Bacillus pumilus: one gene and its partner. The protein of the gene in region 1 binds, or shares a complex with, the protein of each later gene. Links are inferred from orthologs where the notes say so. Each region holds a gene or a part of one and is shown in the gene's direction. Other genes may lie near its edges.

The links.
Region 2: the proteins of GKC25_RS02055 (region 1) and GKC25_RS15435 are in contact, whole or in part, in an NMR structure (PDB 1J6T), measured with the Escherichia coli proteins. The link is inferred for Bacillus pumilus from one-to-one orthologs.

The regions. Positions count from the first base shown.
Region 1 is NZ_CP046128.1:430,199-433,370, forward strand. Bases 178-3,019 are described here. They hold GKC25_RS02055 (PTS mannitol transporter subunit IICB), read left to right. Parts: upstream 178-798; coding sequence 799-2,241; downstream 2,242-3,019. Other genes in these bases: GKC25_RS02050 (copper resistance CopC/CopD family protein), read right to left, coding at 178-292; GKC25_RS02060 (PTS sugar transporter subunit IIA), read left to right, coding at 2,339-2,773; GKC25_RS02065 (mannitol-1-phosphate 5-dehydrogenase), read left to right, coding at 2,775-3,019. Also shown: more of GKC25_RS02050, read right to left, coding at 1-177; more of GKC25_RS02065, read left to right, coding at 3,020-3,172. UniProt on the Escherichia coli protein: The phosphoenolpyruvate-dependent sugar phosphotransferase system (sugar PTS), a major carbohydrate active transport system, catalyzes the phosphorylation of incoming sugar substrates concomitantly with their translocation across the cell membrane.
Region 2 is NZ_CP046128.1:3,009,850-3,013,143, reverse strand. What follows is about bases 273-3,236. They hold GKC25_RS15435 (HPr family phosphocarrier protein), read left to right. Parts: upstream 273-1,607; coding sequence 1,608-1,865; downstream 1,866-3,236. Other genes in these bases: GKC25_RS15425 (ribonuclease), read right to left, coding at 2,699-3,187; GKC25_RS15430 (arylamine N-acetyltransferase family protein), read left to right, coding at 1,905-2,648; whiA (DNA-binding protein WhiA), read left to right, coding at 631-1,581; GKC25_RS15445 (gluconeogenesis factor YvcK family protein), read left to right, coding at 273-613. Outside these bases: more of GKC25_RS15445, read left to right, coding at 1-272.

The DNA.
Region 1 (3,172 bases):
ATATTCCTTTTGGTAAATCCTTTTTTAAAGCAGCTTCCATGATTTTTTGATCTTTAATGACCGTATCTCCCTTATCTACACGATCACCTTTTGCATTGAGCACCTTAATGGCATGAAATCCGCTTTCGATTCCTTCACTAAATGTGATAGAGACCGAAGGAGGCTGCTTCTCCAGCTCTTCATTTGCCGCTGGATTCGAGCTGACGACGTATGCATGAGCAAATGCTTCCTTTGGAATGAAAAAAGCCAACGTGACGATAAGGAGTAGAAGCCACTTACTATGTTTCAACAAGTGAATAACCGCCTTTCTACCTATGAAAATGTCTCATGTATCAGAAAGAAAGCGGCAGTAAACTGTGAGTCACAGAAAAAACCGCTCCTCCTATTGTGCCGCTCACTCTAAAAGGTAAACGAAACAAACAGCAAGATGGTTCACTTTTTCTGTGTCATGTCTGCGCAGACATTTCTTGATTGAATAGGTTTGATCATGTATAAGCCTATTCGATTTAAGAAGAGGAAACAAGAAGAGACTATTTGAAAGTTGTGAAATTCCAATGAATTTTGCATCAAAACCACGGCACGTCAACCTTTTTACTCCATTTGTCCTATGCTCTGACAGAGAATTCACATCATATTTCAATTTTGTCACACACTAAGTGACAAAGTGACATTTAGTTTCAATTGAAGGGAAAGTGAAAGCGTTTTACGATAAGGTTAAGGGCTTCACTGACACTTGTTATTATATCTTTTGACCTATAAAGCCCTGAATAAAGGGAGAGAAGAAAGGAGTTTTCATAGATGCAGGAAAAAAGTGGATTCCGCGTAAAAGTACAGCGCTTTGGAAGCTATTTAAGCGGCATGATTATGCCGAATATTGGAGCATTTATCGCTTGGGGACTCATTACGGCATTGTTCATTCCGAGTGGCTATTTGCCAAATGAACAATTAGCTTCACTTGTTGGTCCAATGATCAACTACTTACTGCCGCTCTTAATCGGTTACACAGGCGGTAAGCTCGTATACGACCATCGAGGCGGGGTACTCGGTGCAACCGCGACGATTGGGGTCATTGTCGGTTCGGACATTCCAATGTTTTTAGGTGCCATGATCATGGGACCACTTGGCGGTTACTTGATTAAGAAAATTGATCAGCTGTTCAAAGATCGAATCAAATCGGGCTTTGAGATGCTTGTGAATAACTTTACGGCAGGGATTCTAGGTGCCATTCTTGTCGCGATTGCCTTCTACGCCATCGGCCCAGTGGTACTTGGTCTAAATAAAGCCCTTGCAGCTGGTGTAGATATCATTGTGAATGCACATTTGCTTCCGCTGGCAAGTATTTTCATTGAACCAGCGAAAGTCTTGTTCTTAAACAATGCGATTAATCAAGGAATTTTAGGTCCTTTAGGGGTGGAGCAAGCGGCAAAGACAGGGCAGTCCGTTCTGTTCTTGCTTGAAACAAACCCAGGACCAGGGTTAGGTGTTCTACTTGCGTACATGTTCTTTGGTAGAGGAAATGCGAAACAGTCTGCACCGGGTGCGATTGTCATTCAATTCTTAGGAGGAATTCATGAGATTTACTTCCCGTACATCTTAATGAAACCAAAGCTCATTTTGGCGGTGATTGCAGGGGGAGCAAGCGGCGTTCTGACCTTTACCCTGTTAAATGCAGGCTTAAAGGCTGTGCCGTCACCAGGAAGTATTATCGCCCTCATGCTGATGTCACCAAAAGGCGGACACCTTGCCGTTCTTGCAGGTGTTGTCGTGGCAGCCGTCGTATCATTCCTTGTCGCTTCTGTGATTTTGAAGGCTTCAAAAGCTGTTGATGAGGATCTAACAGCAGCAACAGAAAAGATGCAGGACATGAAAGGGAAGAAAAGCGCAGCAGCTGCTGCTCTCACAGCTCAAAAAGAAGATGCTGAAGCAAATGAGCAAGCAGCATCTCCAAGTGATGTCAATCCAGATGACGTGAACAAAATCATCTTTGCCTGCGATGCAGGAATGGGCTCAAGTGCGATGGGCGCATCCATCTTAAAGAATAAAGTCAAAAAGGCAGAGCTTGATATTGATGTGACAAACACATCCATCAGCAACATCCCAGATGACGCCGATGTGGTCTTTACTCATAAAGATTTAACAGACAGAGCCAAGGCGAAACTGCCGGGCGCTGTGCATATCTCAGTTGATAATTTCTTAAACAGCCCGAAATACGATGAGCTGATTGAGAAATTGAAAAAATAACATGACGAAACGGGTTGAGTTCAATTTTTCTTTATTGAACTCCCCGTTTTGGTTGTTTTTCTGATTTTCCATTCTAAAAAAAGGTGTGTGATCATTCATGAAACAAGTACTTTCAAAAGACAATATTTTTCTAAACGAACAAGCAGGCTCAAAAGAAGAAGCCATTAAAAAAGCGGGCGAGGTCCTAGTGGCAAACGGCTATGTCACAAGTGATTATGTTGACAAAATGTTTGAAAGAGAAAATATCTCATCTACATTTATGGGCAACGGGATTGCGATTCCTCATGGAACAGAGGATGCGAAAGCGGCTGTCCTTCATTCTGGGATTTCCATCATTCAAATTCCAGAAGGTGTTGAATACGGAGAAGGAAATATCGCCAAAGTTGTCTTTGGCATCGCTGGTAAAAACAACGAACACCTTGATATTCTTTCTCAAATTGCGATTGTCTGTTCAGAAGAAGAAAATGTAGAACGCATCATCCATGCAAAGGATCAGGATGAACTGATCGCCATTTTTAACGAGGTGAACTAACATGAAGGCACTTCATTTTGGAGCAGGAAATATCGGCAGAGGGTTTATCGGATCTTTGTTAAAAACATCAGGCTTTGAGCTTGTCTTTACCGATGTAAATGAAGCGGTCATCAACGAGCTGAATGAAAGAGGAGAATACACGGTTGAACTCGCAGCGCCGGGTCAAAAACAAGAAGTAGTCGGCCCAGTGAAAGCGATCAATTCTGCACAAGACACAGCGGCATTAACAGAGGCCGTCGCATCAGCCGATTTAATTACAACAGCTGTTGGACCAGCCGTTTTGAAGATCATAGCTTCATCGATTGCTGAAGGATTAAAACAGAAAAAGCCTGACCATATCATCAACATCGTGGCATGTGAAAATATGATTGGAGGCAGCTCTCATTTAAAAGAAGCCGT
Region 2 (3,294 bases), 2.6 Mb from region 1 along the record:
CTTAAATGTGAGAGGAAAAGTCTTGCCAGCAGCGAATTCAAGTGTTGTTCTTCATGCTGAATTAGAAAACGGGCAAGTGGTGACAGGAGAATCAAAAATCCCAACCTACGGTGAGCGAATTAAACGAGTGTTCCTCACACCCGATACGATTGAACCGCTCCCAGAATCGATTCAAGTCATTCGTGAAGCTGATTTGATCGTCATTGGGCCAGGCAGCTTGTATACGAGTATCCTGCCAAACTTGCTTGTACCGCATATTGGCGAAGAAGTGATTCGCTCGAAGGCGAAAAAAGTGTATATTTGCAATGTCATGACGCAGCCAGGGGAAACGCTTTCCTACAGTGCAGCTGATCATGTGCAGGCATTAAATGATCATATGGTTCGTCCATTTATCGATACCATTTTTGTGAACAATAAAGAAATTCCAGAAGAGATCAAAGCAAAATATGCAGAAGAACAGGCACAGCCTGTACAGTTCGACACAGATGTACTCAAGGCAATGGGACTGGAAGTCATCCCTGGGGAAATCATTACATATGACCAGCATGTGATTCGTCACGACACGCTGAAAGTAGCCTCGCTGCTTGTCGACCTGCTGCATAAGAAAAAATAGGAATGGGGGTGGCAAGGATGTCATTTGCATCCGAAACAAAAAAAGAGCTGACTAATCTGGACGTGAAGGACTGCTGCACAAAAGCAGAGCTTTCTGCCCTCATCCGTATGAACGGTTCATTATCTTTCTCTAATCGAAAATTAATTCTAGATATACAGACAGAGAACGCAGCCATCGCAAGACGGATTTATACGCTGCTGAAAAAGAAATATGATGTCACAGTCGAGCTGCTCGTTCGTAAGAAAATGAGATTAAAAAAGAATAATGTGTATATTGTCAGACTGGTAGAACGAGCGAAAACCATTTTAGAGGATTTGAAAATATTAGGTGAGCAATTTGTATTTGAGCGCAATATTTCAGAAGAGCTTGTAAAGAAAAGATGCTGCAAGCGCTCCTATATGAGAGGTGCTTTTTTAGCAGGCGGTTCTGTGAATAATCCAGAAACGTCTTCCTATCACCTTGAGATTTTTTCACTATATAAAGAACACAATGATGCCCTTTGTGAGCTGATGAATCAATTTCAACTCAACAGTAAAACACTTGAGCGTAAAAAAGGATACATCACGTATATGAAAGAAGCCGAAAAAATTACCGAATTCTTAAGCGTTGTAGGTGCGCATAATTCACTTCTTCGCTTCGAAGACGTTCGGATCGTCCGTGATATGCGAAATTCCGTGAACCGGCTCGTCAATTGTGAAACAGCAAACTTGAATAAAACGATTGGTGCATCACTGCGCCAGGTCGAGAACATTCAATTCATTGATGAAAAAATTGGACTTGATGCCCTGCCGGATAAGCTGCGTGAAATTGCAAAACTGCGAGTCGACTATCAAGAGGTTACGCTAAAGGAACTGGGAGAAATGGTGGAAAGCGGCAAGATCAGCAAATCAGGCATTAACCACCGCTTAAGAAAGCTAGATCAAATTGCAGAACAATTACGAAACGGACAAGCTGTTACACTCAAATAGGAGAATGAAAAAGGGAGGCAGATCATATGGTGGAAAAAACGGTCACCATCCAGTTAAAAACAGGCTTGCAGGCACGTCCCGCTGCTTTGTTTGTACAAGAAGCCAATCGCTTTGGGGCTGAAATTTTTCTAGAGAAGGACGGAAAAAAAGTCAATGCGAAGAGCATTATGGGTCTCATGAGCCTTGCGATCAGCTCTGGGGTCACTGTCACACTGATAGCAGATGGTGCGGATGAACAAGAAGCCATTGATGCGTTAACGGATTTTATCAATCAAGAAAACTGAGTCTCTTCACAGACTCAGTTTTTTTAGAAGGGAATGAATATGATGCAATCAGCATTTTTACAGAAGATCGGATACGAAGGCCAGTCCATCACCTTTGATGATCTGCCTGTATTATTAAAAAAGATGGCCTACACCTTTCCATTTGAAAATAGATCTGTGCTGAACAAACAATCCTATGCCTTGAATCAAGAGGGGTTGAAGCAGCATCTTCTTGAAGGAGAAAGAGGAGGTCTTTGCTACGATCTCAATCCTCTCTTATATTATGTGTTAAAAGAGGCAGGGCTTGCTGTACAGCTCGTTCAAGGGACCGTGTATAACAAAGAAGCGTGCACATGGGCAATTGATGGCACGCACGTAGCCATGACGTTGAACCATCACAACGAACGCTTCCTTATTGATGCGGGATTTGGTGTGAATTTACCTCTTCAGCCTGTACCTTTTACAGAAGAATGGGTGGAAGGAGCGTCTATTCGGTTTCGAGTCAAAGAAGAGGAAACCGAAAAAGGAACGCATCTGCTCCAATTAGATAAGGGGGAAGGCGCTGAAACAGGCTATGCTTTCACATTGGAAGAGGTGAGCGAGCCTACTTTGGTCCAAATGAGACATGAGATTTATGAAAATGAAGCCTCTCCTTTTAACAAAAGACCGCTTGCGTCAAAGCTCACACCAACAGGACGTGTAGTCGTCACCGAGGATCATGTCACCACACATGAACATGAAGAAGTGTCGAAAAAACCGCTGCCTCTGCCTTTTGAGGAATACGTGAAAACTCTTTTGCCGTAAGCAGCATCAAAAAAACAGCCCTACGTCAAATGGGGCTGTTTTTTGATTGATTATCGAATACGTGTGAAAGTTGCATAATGGTCTGTTGTTTTGTAAATGAGCCAGTCACTTGAATACACGAGGCGGTCAGCATTTCGGAAGCCAGAGACGTAGTTGATATCTGCCTCACGCCATGTTCGGCCGCTTGCTGAAGGAAGACGTCCCTCCCGGTTAGAGAAAACATCTCCACCGATGCTTTTACCTGGGGCAACCTCTGCTAGATTTCCCTTTGATGCCACCCATCCAAGAGCACTTGCTTGTGATTTTGTGATGTAGTTATCAGGCAATCGTTTGTAGCGAATTAAATAATCTGCTACACCATCAAACGTATTAATGACGGCAAGGGTATGAACATCTGATGTAAGTTGAATAGTAGCTGTTTCATTTGTGGCGGTCTGTGTAAGAGGTGTTTCGGCATAGGCTTGCTGCGGAATAAAACCAGAAAACAGAATAGCAGCGATCAGAGCAAACATAGTAAAAACCGAACTGATTTTTTTCATCTTCATCCTCCTATTAAGGAAATCGGATGCTGTCCTCTTGATGCTTGTCTACCTCATATTATAGCACCCGAACATGAAGGAAATGTAAAGAAACAGGTTCTTTGCTA